One region of the Streptomyces axinellae genome, then DNA from elsewhere that is predicted to be linked to it. Evidence: riboswitches for the same ligand, from Rfam matches in the RefSeq annotation. Region 1 holds a riboswitch; the other holds the start of a gene.

Region 1 (7,489 bases):
GTCCCTCCGCCTCTTGGCGGCAGGCGACGGATCGTGCCTTCACGCTTATCGGCGACGGGCGTTACGAGGACGCGGGCGCTTTGCTCACCCGCGCCGCCGACTTGGAGCCATGGCTCTCGGAGTCGTGGTTCAACCTCGCGCTGCTGCACAAGTTCCGGCACGACTGGGAGCAGGCGCGGGCGGCGGGGCTGCGCGCGGTGGCCCTGCTGGACCGGGAGGCCGGGGCGCCCGACTGGTGGAACGTGGGCATCGCGGCCACCGCCCTCCAGGACTGGCCGCTGGCGCGGCGGGCCTGGCAGGCTTACGGGCTGCGGGTGCCGGGCCAGGCGCAGACGGCGGCAGCGGCGGACGAGCCCAGCGGAATGCAGCTGGGCAGCGCCGCCGTACGGCTCTCGCCCGAGGGCGAGGCGGAGGTCGTATGGGGGCGGCGCATCGACCCGGCGCGGATGGAGATCCAGAGCATCCCGCTGCCCTCTTCGGGCCGGCGCTGGGGCGAGGTGGTGCTGCACGACGGCGTCCCGCACGGCGAGCGCACCACCTCGGCCGGGCCCTCCTACCCGGTCTTCGACGAGATCGAGCTGTGGGCGCCCTCTCCGGTGCCCACCTGGGTGGTGCTCCTGGAGGCGGCGACGGAGAGCGACAGGGACGCGCTGGAGCGCCTCGCGGCCGACGCCGGCTTCGCCGCCGAGGACTGGTCCTCGTCCGTGCGGCTGCTGTGCAGGGCCTGCTCGGAGAGCGCCATGCCGGCTGATGAGGGCGACGGCAGCGTCCACCTGGATCCGCACGACCACAGCTCGCCCGGCCACCCGGGCCCGCTGGGCCATATGACGCAGGGCGGGCCCGGGGAGCTGTGGGTGCCCGAGCGCGAGTGCGGGCTGGCCGCGCCGTCCGGGCTGGTGCGGGGGCTGCTGGACGGCTGGGTCGCGGACAGCCCGGACACCCGTGAATGGCGGGATCTGGAGGAGGTCTGCTGAGCGCGCCCGCGCGGCCCCGTACCCTGTAGGGCGACGAGTCAGCAGACAGTCGGCAGACCGGGTCGCAGGAAGGCTTACGACGGCATGGCGCAGCAGCAGGAATCCAAGGCCGGGCCGGCCCGTGCGGAGGAGTTCGTCGATGACACGACGGACGCCGCCGCACGTGAGGAGGCACACACCGGGCGCGGGACGGCCCGCCCCCTCACGGTCGTCGGCAATCCGGTGCTGCACCGGGAGTGCCGAGAGGTGACGGAGTTCGACGACGCGCTGGCCACGCTGATCGACGACATGTTCGCCAGCCAGCGTGCGGCGGAGGGCGTCGGCCTGGCCGCCAACCAGATCGGGGTGGACCTGAAGGTCTTCGTCTACGACTGCGCCGACGACGAGGGCGTACGGCACGTCGGTGTCGTCTGCAACCCCGTGCTCGACCAACTCCCCGCCGAGGAGCGGGTGCTGGACGACGGCAGCGAGGGCTGCCTGTCGGTGCCGGGCGCCTACCACCCCCTGGCCCGCCCCGACTACGCCGTGGTGCGCGGGCAGGACGCGCAGGGCAAGCCGATCGTCGTCCAGGGCACCGGATACTTCGCGCGCTGCCTCCAGCACGAGACCGACCACCTGTACGGGTACCTCTACACCGACCGGCTCTCCAAGCGGGAGCGCAAGGACGTCTTCCAGCAGATGGCCGAGAACACGCCGCGCTACGAGACGGTCCCGAACGACCAGCCGTAACGGCCGGCCGTACGCGGGCGACCGGTGTACGCGGGCGATCGGCCACAGGCGGTGTGGACCGGACGGGGGCCTGGGCCACCTGGCCCCCGTCCGGGGTCTTGAGCGGCGGGCGGCTCAGAAGTCGTCGTCGAACGACACCGAGCCCTCCACCGCCACCTGGTAGGCCGAGGCCCGGCGCTCGAAGAAGTTCGTCAGCTCCTGCACGTTCTGCAACTCCATGAAGGAGAACGGGTTGCTGGAGCCGTAGCGCGCGGGGAAGCCCAGCCGCAGCAGCCGCTGGTCGGCGACGGCCTGGAGGTACTCGCGCATGGACTCGGTGTTCATGCCCGGCAGGCCCGCGCCGCACAGGTCCCGCGCGAACTGCAACTCGGCCTCGACGGCCTCCTCCAGCATCGCGGTGACCTGCTTCTCCAACGTGTCGTCGAACAGGCCCGGCTCCTCCTCGCGCACGGTGTCCACCACGTCGAACGCGAAGGACATGTGCATCGACTCGTCCCGGAAGACCCAGTTGGTGCCCGTGGCGAGGCCGTGCAGCAGGCCGCGCGAGCGGAACCAGTAGACGTAGGCGAACGCGCCGTAGAAGAACAGCCCCTCGATGCAGGCGGCGAAGCAGATCAGGTTCAGCAGGAAGCTGCGCCGGTCGGCCGCGCTGTCCAACTGGCCGGTCTCTTCCACCGAGTCCATCCAGCGGAAGCAGAACTGTGCCTTCTCCCGGATGGAGGGGATGTTCTCCACCGCGGCGAACGCCTCGGCCCGCTCGTCGTGGTCGGGGAGGTAGGTGTCCAGCAGCGTCAGATAGAACTGGACGTGCACGGCCTCCTCGAAGAGCTGGCGGGAGAGATACAGCCGCGCCTCGGGGGAGTTGATGTGCTTGTAGAGCGACAGCACCAGGTTGTTCGCGACGATGGAGTCCCCGGTAGCGAAGAAGGCCACTAGGCGGCTGATCATGTGCTGTTCGCCGGGGGTGAGCTTGGCGAGGTCCGCGACGTCCGAGTGGAGGTCCACCTCCTCGACCGTCCAGGTGTTCTTGATGGCGTCCCGGTAGCGCTCGTAGAAGTGCGGATAGCGCATGGGGCGCAGGGTCAGCTCGAAGCCCGGGTCGAGCAGGTTCTTGGCACTCGGGGTGTCGTTCGTCATTGGCATGCCTCGCAGGACTCGGGGTTTTCCAGGGAGCAGGCCACGGCGTCCCCGGCGGGTTCCGGAAGGGGTTTGGCGGGAGCGTCCGGATGGGACGTGGCGGCCTGCGCGATGCGGGTCGCGGGGCGCGAGCGCAGGTAGTACGTGGTCTTGATGCCGCTCTTCCAGGCATACGCGTACATCGAGGAGAGCTTGCCGATGGTGGGCGAGGCCAGGAACAGGTTCAGCGACTGGCTCTGGTCCAGGTACGGGGTGCGGGCCGCCGCCATGTCGATCAGGGCGCGCTGGGGCAGCTCCCAAGCGGTGCGATACAGCTCGCGCACCTGCTCGGGCACCCATTCCAGACCCTGCACCGAGCCGTTGGCCTCGCGCAGCGCCTCCCTGGCCCGGCCGTCCCACAGCCCCAGCCGCTTCAGCTCCTCGACCAGGTAGGTGTTCACCTGGAGGAACTCGCCGCTGAGGGTCTCGCGTTTGAAGAGGTTGGAGACCTGCGGCTCGATGCACTCGTAGACGCCCGCGATGGATGCGATGGTCGCGGTCGGCGCGATGGCCAGCAGCAGCGAGTTGCGCATGCCGGTGGCCGCGATACGGGCACGCAGGACCGCCCAGCGGTCGCTCCAGTGCGGTTCGGCGTCCGGATAGTGGTCCGGATGCAGCACGCCGCGGGCCGTACGGGTGTGCGCCCAGGCGGGGTGGGGCCCGTGCCGCTCGGCCAGGTCGGCCGAGGTCTCGTAGGCGGCGAGCATGACGCGCTCGGCGATCCGGGTGGACAGCTCCCGTGCCTCCGCCGAGTCGAACGGCAGCCCGAGCCGGAAGAAGACGTCCTGGAGTCCCATCATGCCCAGACCCACCGGCCGCCAGCGGGAGTTGGAGCCTCCGGCCTGCGTGGTCGGGTAGAAGTTGATGTCCACGACCCGGTCCAGGAAGGTCACCGCCGTGCGCACGGTGGCATCCAGCCGCTCCCAGTCCATCACGCCCGCCTCGTCCAGGTGGGCCGCCAGGTTGACGGAGCCGAGGTTGCACACGGCCGTCTCCGCGTCGTCGGTGACCTCCAGGATCTCCGTGCACAGGTTGGAGGAGTGCACGGTGTGTCCGGGCTCGGCGGTCTGGTTGGCGGTGCGGTTGGAGGTGTCCTTGAACGTCATCCAGCCGTTGCCGGTCTGCGCCAGGGTGCGCATCATCGCGCCGTAGAGCTGCCGCGCGGGCACCCGCTTGAGGTAGCGGCCCTCGGCTTCGGCCCTGCGGTAGGCGGCGTCGAACTCCTCGCCCCACAGGTCCACCAGTTCGGGCGCGTCCGAGGGGGACAGCAGCGACCACTCCTGGTCGGCCGCCACCCGGCGCATGAACTCATCCGGAATCCAGTGCGCGAGATTGAGGTTGTGGGTGCGGCGCGCGTCCTCGCCGGTGTTGTCGCGCAGTTCCAGGAACTCCTCGATGTCGGCGTGCCAGGTCTCCAGGTAGACGCAGGCCGCCCCCTTGCGCCGGCCGCCCTGATTGACGGCGGCGACCGAGGAGTCGAGGGTGCGCAGGAACGGGACGATGCCGCCCGAGTGCCCGTTCGTGCCCCGGATGAGCGAGCCGCGTGCCCGGATGCGGGAGTAGGACAGGCCGATGCCGCCCGCGTGCTTGGACAGCCGGGCGACCTGGTGGTAGCGCTCGTAGATCGAGTCCAGCTCGTCCTTGGGGGAGTCCAGCAGGTAGCAGGAGGACATCTGCGGGTGGCGGGTGCCGGAGTTGAACAGGGTGGGCGAGGAGGGGAGATACGCCAGCGAACTGGTGAGCGCGTACAGCTCGGCGACCTCCGCCAGCGCCCGCTCGGAGCCGTCGGCGGCCAGTCCGCAGGCCACCCGCAGGAGGAAGTGCTGCGGGGTCTCGATCGCCTGGCGGGTGGTGGGGTGGCGCAGCAGATAGCGCGAGTGGACCGTACGCAGCCCGAAGTAGCCGAACCGGTCGTCGGCGCCGTCCTCGACCGCCTGCCCGGCCAGCGCGTCCAGCCGGCCGGCGTGCGCGGCGACGAACTCGGCCGTGCCGTCCGCGATGAGGCCCTCGGCGTGCCCCAGCGCCACGGATCCGGAGAATGAGGTGACGCCCTGGGAGGCCGCCTCGTCGCGGATCGCGAGGGTCAGCAGCCGGGCGGCCAGCCGGGAGTAGGCGGGTTCCTCGCTGATGAGCCCGGCGGCCGAGTCGATGGCGAGGGCGTGCAGTTGGGCGGCGGACGCGTTCGGTGCCCGGCCGCGCAGCGCGGCGGCCTCGACGGGTGCGGGGGCGGCGGCCGGGAGGTCGGCGGTGAGGGCGGCGAGCGTGCGCCGCAGGGCTTCGGCGGCGGGGTCGTCCGCGCCGGTCGGCTGCCCGGTGCCGGACGGTGCGGCTGTGCCTGGCTGTTCCGGGCCGGAGAGGGCGCTCTCCTGTTCGACGTCCCGCCGGCCGGGGGCCGCTTCGGCTGGTGCGATGGTCACTCGGTGCTCTCCCTCGCTGCTGCTCGCTGCCGCTCGGGCGGTCGCGGGGCGGGCAAGGCAGGGCACGGCGCGTCAGGGCATGACGCGACGGACCGCCGGTCCAACCCACGGGACCCGGGCGTTCCTCGAAGCCGCCGCAGGTGCTCGGACTCGCGGGCGCACACGGCATGGGCGCCCGCACACCGTTGCGGGACAGTCCCGGAATCGCACCGGGTTCCCCTGCATTGCTGGCGGTCGGGAAGAGCATACATCTAGTGTCCGGATGCGCCAGTGGCCCCACATATTGTGTGTCGCGGCCGGTATTCACCGAAGCGGCCACCGTGCGCCGCAGCACACGGTGGCCGCCCGGAGAGGTACGCGCCGGTGGACGGTCAGTCCGCGCCGGTGGCCGACGCGGCACCGGCCGAGGGGGTCTCGCGGGTGGCGGGCGAGGTACCGGCGGGGGCCGCGGACGCGGACAGCGGGCCGGACGGGGCGGCTCCGGTCGCCGACAGGGCCTGCGGGCCGACCGGGCCTGCGGGGCGCTGGTCGGGCGCGTCCGCCGTGTAGTCCTCGGGCCGGGTCTCATCCACACCGTCCGGCGCCCCGAACGCCCGCAGCACCACCGTCAGCACGACGGTGACCAGGACGTTCAGCACGAACGCCGTCACCCCGATGTAGCCGGTCTCCTTGAGGCCGGGAATCGTCGCGCTGCTGCCGCCGAAGTGCCGCTGGGTCGGGCTGGCGACGCCGTACGCGGCGACGGTGCCGTAGACCATGCCCACCGCCCAGCCGGCCAGCAGCGCCCACCGGTGGAACCAGCGGGTGAACAGGCCGCCGACCAGCGCCGGGAAGGTCTGGAGGATCCAGATACCGCCCAGGAGTTGGAAGTTGATGGCGACGGTCTTGTCCATGCCGAGGACGAAGACGAGCGCGCCGACCTTCACCAGCAGCGACACCAGCTTGGAGACCTTCGTCTCCTGCGCGGGCGTGGCGTCCGGCCGGATGAAGTCCTTGTAGATGTTGCGCGTGAACAGGTTCGCCGCGGCGATCGACATGATCGCGGCGGGCACCAGCGCGCCGATGCCGATGGCGGCGAAGGCGACCCCGGTGAACCAGTCGGGGAACATCGTCTCGAAAAGCTGGGGAATGGCGAGCTGGCCGTTGTCCACCTTGATTCCGGCGGCGATCGCCATGAATCCGAGCAGCGCGAGGAAGCCCAGCATCAGCGAATACAGCGGCAGAATGGTGGTGTTGCGGCGGATCACATTGCGGTTCTTGCTGGAGAGCGTGGCCGTGATCGAGTGCGGATACATGAAGAGCGCGAGCGCGGAGCCGAACGCGAGGGTGGCGTAGGCCCACTGCGCGTTCGCGCCGCTGGCCAGTTCGCCGCGTGGTTTTCCGGTCGCGGGATTCTGCTGCCCGAGTGCTTCGCCCGCCTTGTCGAAGATCTCGTGGAAGCCGCCGAGTTTGATCGGGATGTAGATGATGGCGACCGCGATGACGAGGTAGATCAGCCCGTCCTTGACGAATGCGATCAGCGCGGGCGCGCGCAGTCCCGAGGAGTAGGTGTAGGCGGCCAGTACCCCGAAGGCGATGAGCAGCGGCAGGTCCTTGACGAACCAGTGCGTGGATTCCGAGCCGCCGATGCCCATGACGTCCAGCACCGCTTGGATTCCCACCAGCTGGAGCGCGATGTAGGGCATGGTCGCCAGGATTCCGGTGAGCGCGACCGCGAGCGAGAGGCCCTTGGAGCCGAACCTGCCGCGTACGAAGTCGGAGGTGGTGACGTATCCGTGGCGGTGCGAGACCGACCACAGGCGGGGCAGGAAGGTGAAAATGAGCGGGTAGACGAGAATCGTGTAGGGAACGGCGAAGAATCCCGAGGCGCCCGCCGCGTAGATGGCGGCCGGTACGGCGACGAAGGTGTAGGCCGTGTACAGGTCGCCGCCCAGCAGGAACCAGGTGATCCAGGTGCCGAAACTCCTGCCGCCCAGGCCCCATTCGTCGAGGCTGTGCTCGTTCTCGGCCTTGCGCCAGCGTGCGGCGAGGAATCCCATGACCGTGACGGCCAGGAAGAAGAAGATGAAGACGGCGAGTGCGACGCCGTTGATGCCGCCGTTCACCGCTCCTCACCGCTCTCGGCCGTGCGCGGGGATTCCGTCCGGAGGCGTGCGGTGGCGGCCTGCTCGTGGCGGACGATCCGATAGGCGA
Region 2 (7,489 bases), on a different contig from region 1:
GGCCGGCTCCAGCCCACGCTGGAGAAGACCGAGCCGTGGGTCTTGGGCGGTGAGGGCTGCGCCTCGGCTTCCTGGATGTCCTCGGGCAGGATGATGGTGGCCACACCGCGCGTGGTCAGCGCGGTCTTGAAGGCCCGGTCGATCACATGCCGGACCTGACCGGGATCCATGCAGATCTGGCAGTACTCGGACACGTCCGCGAAGAGCTGTTCCAGGGCGATCTCCTGCTGGTAGTGGGTGCCCTGCGCCAGCCGCTTCTGCTGGCCGACCACGGCCACCACCGGCTGATGGTCCAGCTTCGCGTCGTAGAGCCCGTTGAGCAGGTGGACGGCGCCCGGCCCCGAGGTCGCCGTACAGCAGCCGACCTCGCCGGTGAACTTGGCGTGCCCGCACGCCATGAACGCGGCCATCTCCTCGTGCCGGGTCTGGATGAACTCCGGATCACCCTTGGCACGGTCGAAGGCCCCGAGCATGCCGTTGATTCCGTCACCGGGAAAGCCGAAGACGCGATGAACGCCCCATTCGCGGAGCCGTGCGAGAACGTAGTCGGCTACCTGCTGTGCCATGGCTCTGCCCCATCCACACGATCGACTGAGGGTCTCGCCCCGGGTCCCACGGGACACGCCCGCGCAAACCGGCGGCTGCCGTCGCGTCCGCAGGCTGTTTCGGCCGGCCCTGGAGAGGTACTGATGTGCGGTGCACGCGGTGTGTCCGGCCCGAGGCGGGAGGAACCACCGGGCTGCCGGTGAACAAGCGGAGACTGCCTTGGACGAGCTGATGGGCGAGGACGCGGTGACGTCCCGGAGCGGGCCGGACGCCAAGGGCGGGGTGGCGATCGAGGGGCTGGACGTGCACGCCTTCCGGCTGCCCACCGACGGGCCCGACGGATGGGAGGAGGACGGCACGCTGCGCTGGGACGCGACGACCGTGATCGTGGTCGAGGCGCACGCCGGGGGCCGCACCGGCATCGGCTACACCTACGGGGACGTGGCGGTCGCCGCCTTCGTGGAATCCCAGCTCGCCGCCGTCCTGCCAGGCGGCGACGCCCTCGCGCCCGGCGCCGCCTGGCACCGGATGTCCGCCGCCGTGCGCAACGCGGGCCGCTCGGGGGTGGGCGCCATGGCCGTCTCCGCCGTGGATGTGGCCCTGTGGGATCTGAAGGCCCGGCTGCTGGAGCTGCCCCTCTTCCGGGTCCTGCCCGCCTTCCATGACCGGGTGCCGGTCTACGGCAGCGGCGGGTTCACCAACTACCCCACCGGCCGCCTCGCCGAGCAGCTCGCCGGCTGGGTCGAGCAGGGCATCCCGCGGGTGAAGCTCAAGACCTCGCGACGCCCCGAAGAGGACCCGCGGCGGCTGACCGCCGTGCGGGAGGCGATCGGCGCCGACACGGAGCTGTTCGCCGACGCGAACGGCGCGCTCGGCCGCAAAGAGGCCCTGTACTGGGCGCGGCGGCTGGCCGGGGACTGGGACGTGCGGTGGTTCGGCTGTGTGCTGCGGGCTCACCTGGATCTCCACCGGCCAGCTCGATGTCGCCAAGCGCGCGCTGCGCCGCACCGTCCGGGCCCTCCGGCCGTGGCTGGAGGCGGGCACCCCCATCGTCGGCCTGGAGCCCTCGTGCACGGCCGTCTTCCGCGCCGACGCGCCCGAACTGCTCCCCCACGACCAGGACATCAAGCGCCTCGCCGGGCAGTTCCACACCTTCGCCGAACTCCTGCTGCACCGCGCCCCCGACTGGCAGCCGCCGGCGGTGGAGCGGGCCGCCACCGTGCAGACGCACTGCCACCAGCACGCGGTGATGAAGACGGACGCCGACCGGGAACTGATGCGGCGGGCCGGGATCGACGCCGAAGTGCTGGATGAGGGCTGCTGCGGAATGGCGGGCAACTTCGGCTTCGAGAAGGACCACTACGAGCTGTCCATGACCGTGGCGGAACAGGGTGTGCTGCCGGCCGTCCGGGAGACCGCCGACGAAGCCCTGGTCATCGCGGACGGCTTCAGCTGCCGCACCCAGATCGAGCAGGGCGATACGGACCGCCGGGCCCTCCACCTGGCCGAGGCCCTCGCCCGGGGGCTGGACGGCCCGGCGCACGGCGACTCGGGCGGCACAGACGGCACGGCCACCCGGCACACCCCGTCCGCCCGAGCGCTCGTCACCGGAGCGGCCGGGGTGGCGACCGCCGTCGCGGCCCTGGGCGCGGCGTACGCCGCCGTGCGGTACGGAGCGCGCCGACGGCGGAGGTGAGCGGGCACACCGGCGCCGTAGCGGCGGCGGACTGACGCGCGGCGGTGGCAGGCCGGGGGCGGACTGACGCGCGCGGTGGCGTGTGCCGCCGCGCGCGGGACCCGTGGTGTGTCCGCTCACACAATCTCCCCGCAGGTCAAGGGCGAGTTGACGGGTTCACACGGGCATGGTGGACTTCCGGTGCCAAACGGCGGCATGGAGAGGAAGCCGGTGCGAATCCGGCGCGGTCCCGCCACTGTCACCGGGGAGCGCACCCAGAAAGCCACGGCCCGCTGGGGCTGGAAGGCGGGGCCCGCGCGGATCCGGGGAGCCAGGAGACTCTCGCCGCCGGTCGAGTCGAGCCAGGGCGCGGACCCTGAGTGAGGACACACACCATGCGTGGCTCAGCCGCCGTTCCCGTCTCTGCTCCCGTTCCCGTTCGTGCCGCGAGTGCGGCGCCGCGCTCCCCTGTCCGGGCGCGCTCGCGCGGCGGGCCACGCGCCGTCGCCGCCGGTCCCCTCCGAGGCGCCACGGCACGCTGACGATGCGGCCTTCCGATGCCCAGGTGTGGGGCGCTGCCCTCGGGTTCGCGGCCGACGCGCTGTTCGGCGACCCCCGGCGCGGTCATCCGGTGGCCGCCTTCGGCCGGGCGGCGGGTGCTGCCGAGCGGCTGATGTGGCGGGACAACCGTGCGGTGGGCGCGCTCTACACCGCGCTGTGCGCGGGCGGCGCCACGGCCCTCGGAGGCGTCCTGGCCGCAGCCGCCGGACGCGTCGGGAACGGCAGGGGCGGCGAGGGCAGCAAGAGCAGCGAGGACAGCGGGTATGCAGAGGGCGCCGGGGACACAGCGCCCAGGCCGCGCGGCGCGGCCCCCGTCGTGGTGACGGCTCTGGCGACCTGGACCGTGCTCGGCGGGAGCGGTCTCGCGCGCGCGGCGCGCGCCGTCGGCTCCGCGCTGGAGGCGGGCGATCTGGAGCTGGCCCGCGAGCTGTTGCCCGCGCTGTGCGGGCGCGATCCGCAGACGCTGGACGAGGCGGCGGTGGCGCGCGCCGTAGTCGAGTCGGTCGCGGAGAACACCTCGGACGCAGTGGTGGGCGCCCTCGTATGGGGTGCGCTTGCCGGGGTCCCGGGGCTGACGGGGTTCCGCGCGGTGAACACGCTGGACGCGATGGTCGGCCACCGCTCCTCGCGGCACCGCAGATTCGGCTGGGCGGCGGCCCGCCTGGACGATGTGGCCGGGCGACCCGGCGCGCGGCTGACCGCCGCCCTGGCCGCGCTCGCCGGTCCGGACCCGCGCGGCGCCGTACGGGCATGGCGGGCCGACGCGCACCGTCACCCCAGCCCCAACGCGGGCCCCGTGGAAGCCTCGTTCGCCGGGGCGCTGGGGCTGCGGCTGGGCGGGACGCTCTCCTACGGCGGCCGTACCGAACACCGTCCGGTGCTCAACTCCCCCGGGCGCGCCGTCCGCGCCGGGGACATCGACCGCGCGGTGCGCCTCTCCCGCCGGGTCGGACTGCTGGCGCTCGCGAGCACCGCGTTCGCCGGAGCCATGGCGCGCCGCGTACACGAGAGGTACGAGAGGCACCACAGGTACGAGAGGGGTGCGCGATGAGCGCCGGGGGCGGACGCGGCGAGAGCGGACATCCAGGGGACGGACGTACCGGCGACGCGCGTTCCGGAAGCGGACGTACCAGGGGTGGCCGTACCGGGGGTGGACGTACCGGGGGCGGCCTGCTGGTCGCCGGGACGACCTCGGACGCCGGGAAGAGCGTGGTGACGGCGGGCATCTGCCGCTGGCTGGCACGCCAGGGCATCCGTGTCGCCCCGTTCAAGGCGCAGAACATGTCCCTCAACTCCTTTGTCACGCGCGACGGCGCGGAGATCGGCCGCGCCCAGGCCATGCAGGCGGCGGCGGCCCGGGTCGAGCCCAGCGCGCTGATGAACCCCGTCCTGCTCAAGCCCGGCGGCGACCGCACCAGCCAGGTCGTCCTGATGGGCAAGGCCGTCGGCGAGATGTCGGCGGCGGGCTACTTCGGCGAGTACGGGCGCCGCGAGGACCTGCTGGCGCCGGTCGTCGAGGCCCTGGAGGAGCTGCGCCGGACGCACGACGCGGTGATCTGCGAGGGCGCGGGCAGCCCCGCCGAGATCAACCTGCGGCGCAGCGACATCGTCAACATGGGCCTCGCCCGCGCGGCCGGGCTGCCCGTGCTGGTCGTCGGCGACATCGACCGGGGCGGCGTCTTCGCCTCCCTGTTCGGGACGACGGCGCTGCTGGCGCAGGAGGACCAGGCGCTGCTGGCCGGCTACCTCGTCAACAAGTTCCGGGGCGACGTGCGGCTGCTGGAGCCCGGCCTGGAGATGCTGCGGAAGCTGACGGGACGCCCGTCCCTCGGCGTCCTGCCCTTCCAGCACGGGCTGGGCATCGACGAGGAGGACGGGCTGCGCCTGTCACTGCGCGCAGCCGTGCGCGAGGCGGCGAGCGCGCCGCCGCACGGTGCCGATGTGCTGCGGGTCGCGGTCCTTCCGGTGCCGCTGATGTCGAACTTCACGGACGTGGACGCGCTGGCCGCCGAGCCCGGCGTCGTGGTGCGCTTCAGCGACCGTCCCGAGGAACTGGCCGACGCCGACCTGGTGGTGGTGCCCGGTACGCGCGGCACCGTCAAGGCGCTGGGGTGGCTGCGTGAACGCGGCCTGGCCGGCGCACTGGCCCGGCGCGCCGCCGAGGGCCGCCCGGTGCTGGGCATATGCGGCGGCTACCAGCTGCTGGGCGAGCGCATCGAGGACGAGGTCGAATCGCGCGCCGGGACCGTCGAGGGGCTCGGCCTGCTGCCCGTCCGGGTCCGGTTCCACCGGGAGAAGACGCTGGCCCGCCCGCAGGGCACGGCGCTGGGCGAGCGGGCCGAGGGCTACGAGATCCACCACGGGGTGGCCGAGGTGAGCGGCGGCACGCCCTTCCTCGACGGCTGCCGGTCCGGTTCGGTCTGGGGTACGCACTGGCACGGCTCACTGGAGTCGGACGGCTTCCGGCGCGCCTTCCTGCGCCGTGTCGCGGCCGACGCGGGCCGCGCCTTCGTACCCGCGCCCGACACCGGTTTCGCCGCGCTGCGCGAGGAACAGCTCGACAGGCTTGGCGACTTGATCGAGGAGCACGCGGACACGGACGCGCTGCTGCGCCTCATCGAGAAGGGCGCCCCGGCGGGGCTGCCGTTCATCCCGCCGGGGGCGCCGTGAGAGCGCCGGGCGGGGCGGCGGCCGGAGCGACGCCGGCCGGTGGGACGCTGGCCGGAGCGACGCCGGCCGGTGGGACGCCGGCCGGTGCGGCCCCGGGGCACGAGGCCGCGCCGGTCCCCCCGGGGCCCACTCACCCCGCCGGCACCACCGGTCCGGCCTGCCCTGCCGATCCCACCAGACCGGCCGACCCCGTCCGCCCCGTCGGTCCTGCCGACCCCGCCAGACCCACGAACTCCCCAGGCGCCACGAACCCCCGCGTTCCGACCGCACCTCGACGACACCTCGACGAAAGGACAGCCGCGTGAGCACCCCCTACCCGTTCACCGCCATTGTGGGCATGCGGGACCTCCAGCTCGCCCTGCTCCTCAACGCGGTCTCCCCGCAGGTCGGCGGAGTCCTCGTGCGGGGCGAGAAAGGGACCGCGAAGTCCACGGCGGTGCGCGCGCTCGCGACACTGATGCCGCACGTCGATGTCGTGCCCGGCTGCCGCTTCTCCTGCGACCCCGCCGCTCCTGACCCCGGCTGCCCGGACGGACCGCACGAGGGCGCGGGCCCGGGTGAGGCGCGGCCCGCGCGGATGGTGGAACTGCCGGTCGGCGCATCGGAGGACCGGCTCGTAGGGGCGCTCGACATCGAACGGGCGCTGTCGGAGGGCGTGAAGGCGTTCGAGCCCGGCCTGCTCGCCGACGCGCACCGGGGCGTGCTCTACGTGGACGAGGTCAACCTGCTCCACGACCACCTGGTGGACCTGCTGCTGGACGCCGCCGCGATGGGCGCCTCGTATGTGGAGCGCGAGGGCGTCTCCGTCCGGCACGCGGCCCGCTTCCTGCTCGTCGGCACGATGAATCCCGAAGAGGGCGAGCTGCGTCCGCAGTTGCTCGACAGGTTCGGACTGACCGTCGAGGTGGCGGCCTCGCGCGAGACGGACGAGCGGGTGGAGGTCGTCCGCCGCCGGCTCGCCTACGACGACGATCCGGAGGGGTTCGCGGGGCTGTGGGCGGGCGATGAGCAGACGATGCGCGAACGGATCGCCACCGCGCGCGCCCTGCTGCCGAAGGTGCGGCTGGAGGACGCGGCGCTGCGGCAGATCGCGGCCACCTGCGCCGCGTTCGAGGTGGACGGCATGCGGGCCGACCTGGTGATGGCCCGTACGGCGACCGCGCTGGCGGCCTGGGCGGGGCGCACCGAGGTGGCGGCCGAGGATGTGCGCCAGGCGGCGCTGCTGGCGCTGCCGCACCGGCGGCGGCGGAACCCGTTCGACGCGCCGGGCCTGGACGAGGACAAGCTCGACCGGACGCTGGAGGAGAACAGCACACCGGACGAGGGCCCGGATGACGATCCGGAGCCGGACGGACCGGATGGTGGCCCGGAGCCGGACGGACCGGATGGTGGCCCGGAACCGGACGGACCGGATGGTGGCCCGGAACAAGGCGGACCGGATGACGGACCGGATGGTGGCCCCGATGGCGGTGGCCTCCCGGAGGGCCCCGCCGAACCGCCCGCCGGGGAACCCTCCCTGCCCGAGCAGACGTCGGCGGAACCGGCGCCCGCCGAACAGCCGGCATCCGAACAGCCCGGTGGGGAGCCGGAGTCCGCCGCCGGGGCACCCGCGCGGGAGCAGGCCGCCACCAGCGCGGGCGAGCCGTTCAAGGCGCGCACCCTCACCGTTCCCGGGCTGGGCGAGGGCGCGGCGGGTCGCAGGTCGCGGGCGCGTACCGCGCACGGCCGTACGACGGGCGCCCGGCGTCCGCGCGGCACGCTGACCAAGCTGCACCTCGCCGCGACCGTGCATGCGGCGGCCCCGCACCAGCGGGCGCGGGGCCGCACCGGCAGCGGACTGCTGCTGCGCGGGGACGATCTGCGCGAGGCCGTCCGGGAGGGCAGGGAGGGCAACCTCGTGCTGTTCGTCGTGGACGCCTCCGGCTCGATGGCGGCGCGGCAGCGGATGGGTGCCGTCAAGGGCGCGGTGCTCTCCCTCCTGCTGGACGCCTACCAGCGGCGCGACAAGGTCGGCATGGTCACCTTCCGGCGCGGCGA

Evidence for each region. A riboswitch is a leader RNA that binds a small molecule or an ion and turns the genes downstream of it on or off. The one in region 1 is predicted to bind cobalamin.
Region 2: it holds a riboswitch for cobalamin, as region 1 does, so the genes downstream of both, ABD339_RS26080 (cobalamin biosynthesis protein) here and ABD339_RS07165 (ribonucleoside-diphosphate reductase subunit alpha) in region 1, are expected to answer to the same signal.

The regions. Positions count from the first base shown of each region.
Region 1 covers NZ_BAAARJ010000004.1:149,882-157,370, forward strand. The annotation lists gene ABD339_RS07150 (tetratricopeptide repeat protein) at 1-974, shown strand, start outside; gene def (peptide deformylase) at 1,059-1,703, shown strand; gene ABD339_RS07160 (ribonucleotide-diphosphate reductase subunit beta) at 1,818-2,840, opposite strand; gene ABD339_RS07165 (ribonucleoside-diphosphate reductase subunit alpha) at 2,837-5,296, opposite strand; cobalamin riboswitch at 5,415-5,547, opposite strand; gene mctP (monocarboxylate uptake permease MctP) at 5,668-7,401, opposite strand; gene ABD339_RS07175 (DUF3311 domain-containing protein) at 7,398-7,489, opposite strand, start outside.
Region 2 covers NZ_BAAARJ010000019.1:118,375-125,863, reverse strand. The annotation lists gene ABD339_RS26095 (thiamine pyrophosphate-requiring protein) at 1-566, opposite strand, end outside; gene ABD339_RS26090 (enolase C-terminal domain-like protein) at 778-1,860, shown strand; gene ABD339_RS26085 ((Fe-S)-binding protein) at 1,796-2,242, shown strand; cobalamin riboswitch at 2,407-2,582, shown strand; gene ABD339_RS26080 (cobalamin biosynthesis protein) at 2,766-3,833, shown strand; gene ABD339_RS26075 (cobyric acid synthase) at 3,830-5,452, shown strand; gene ABD339_RS26070 (putative cobaltochelatase) at 5,754-7,489, shown strand, end outside.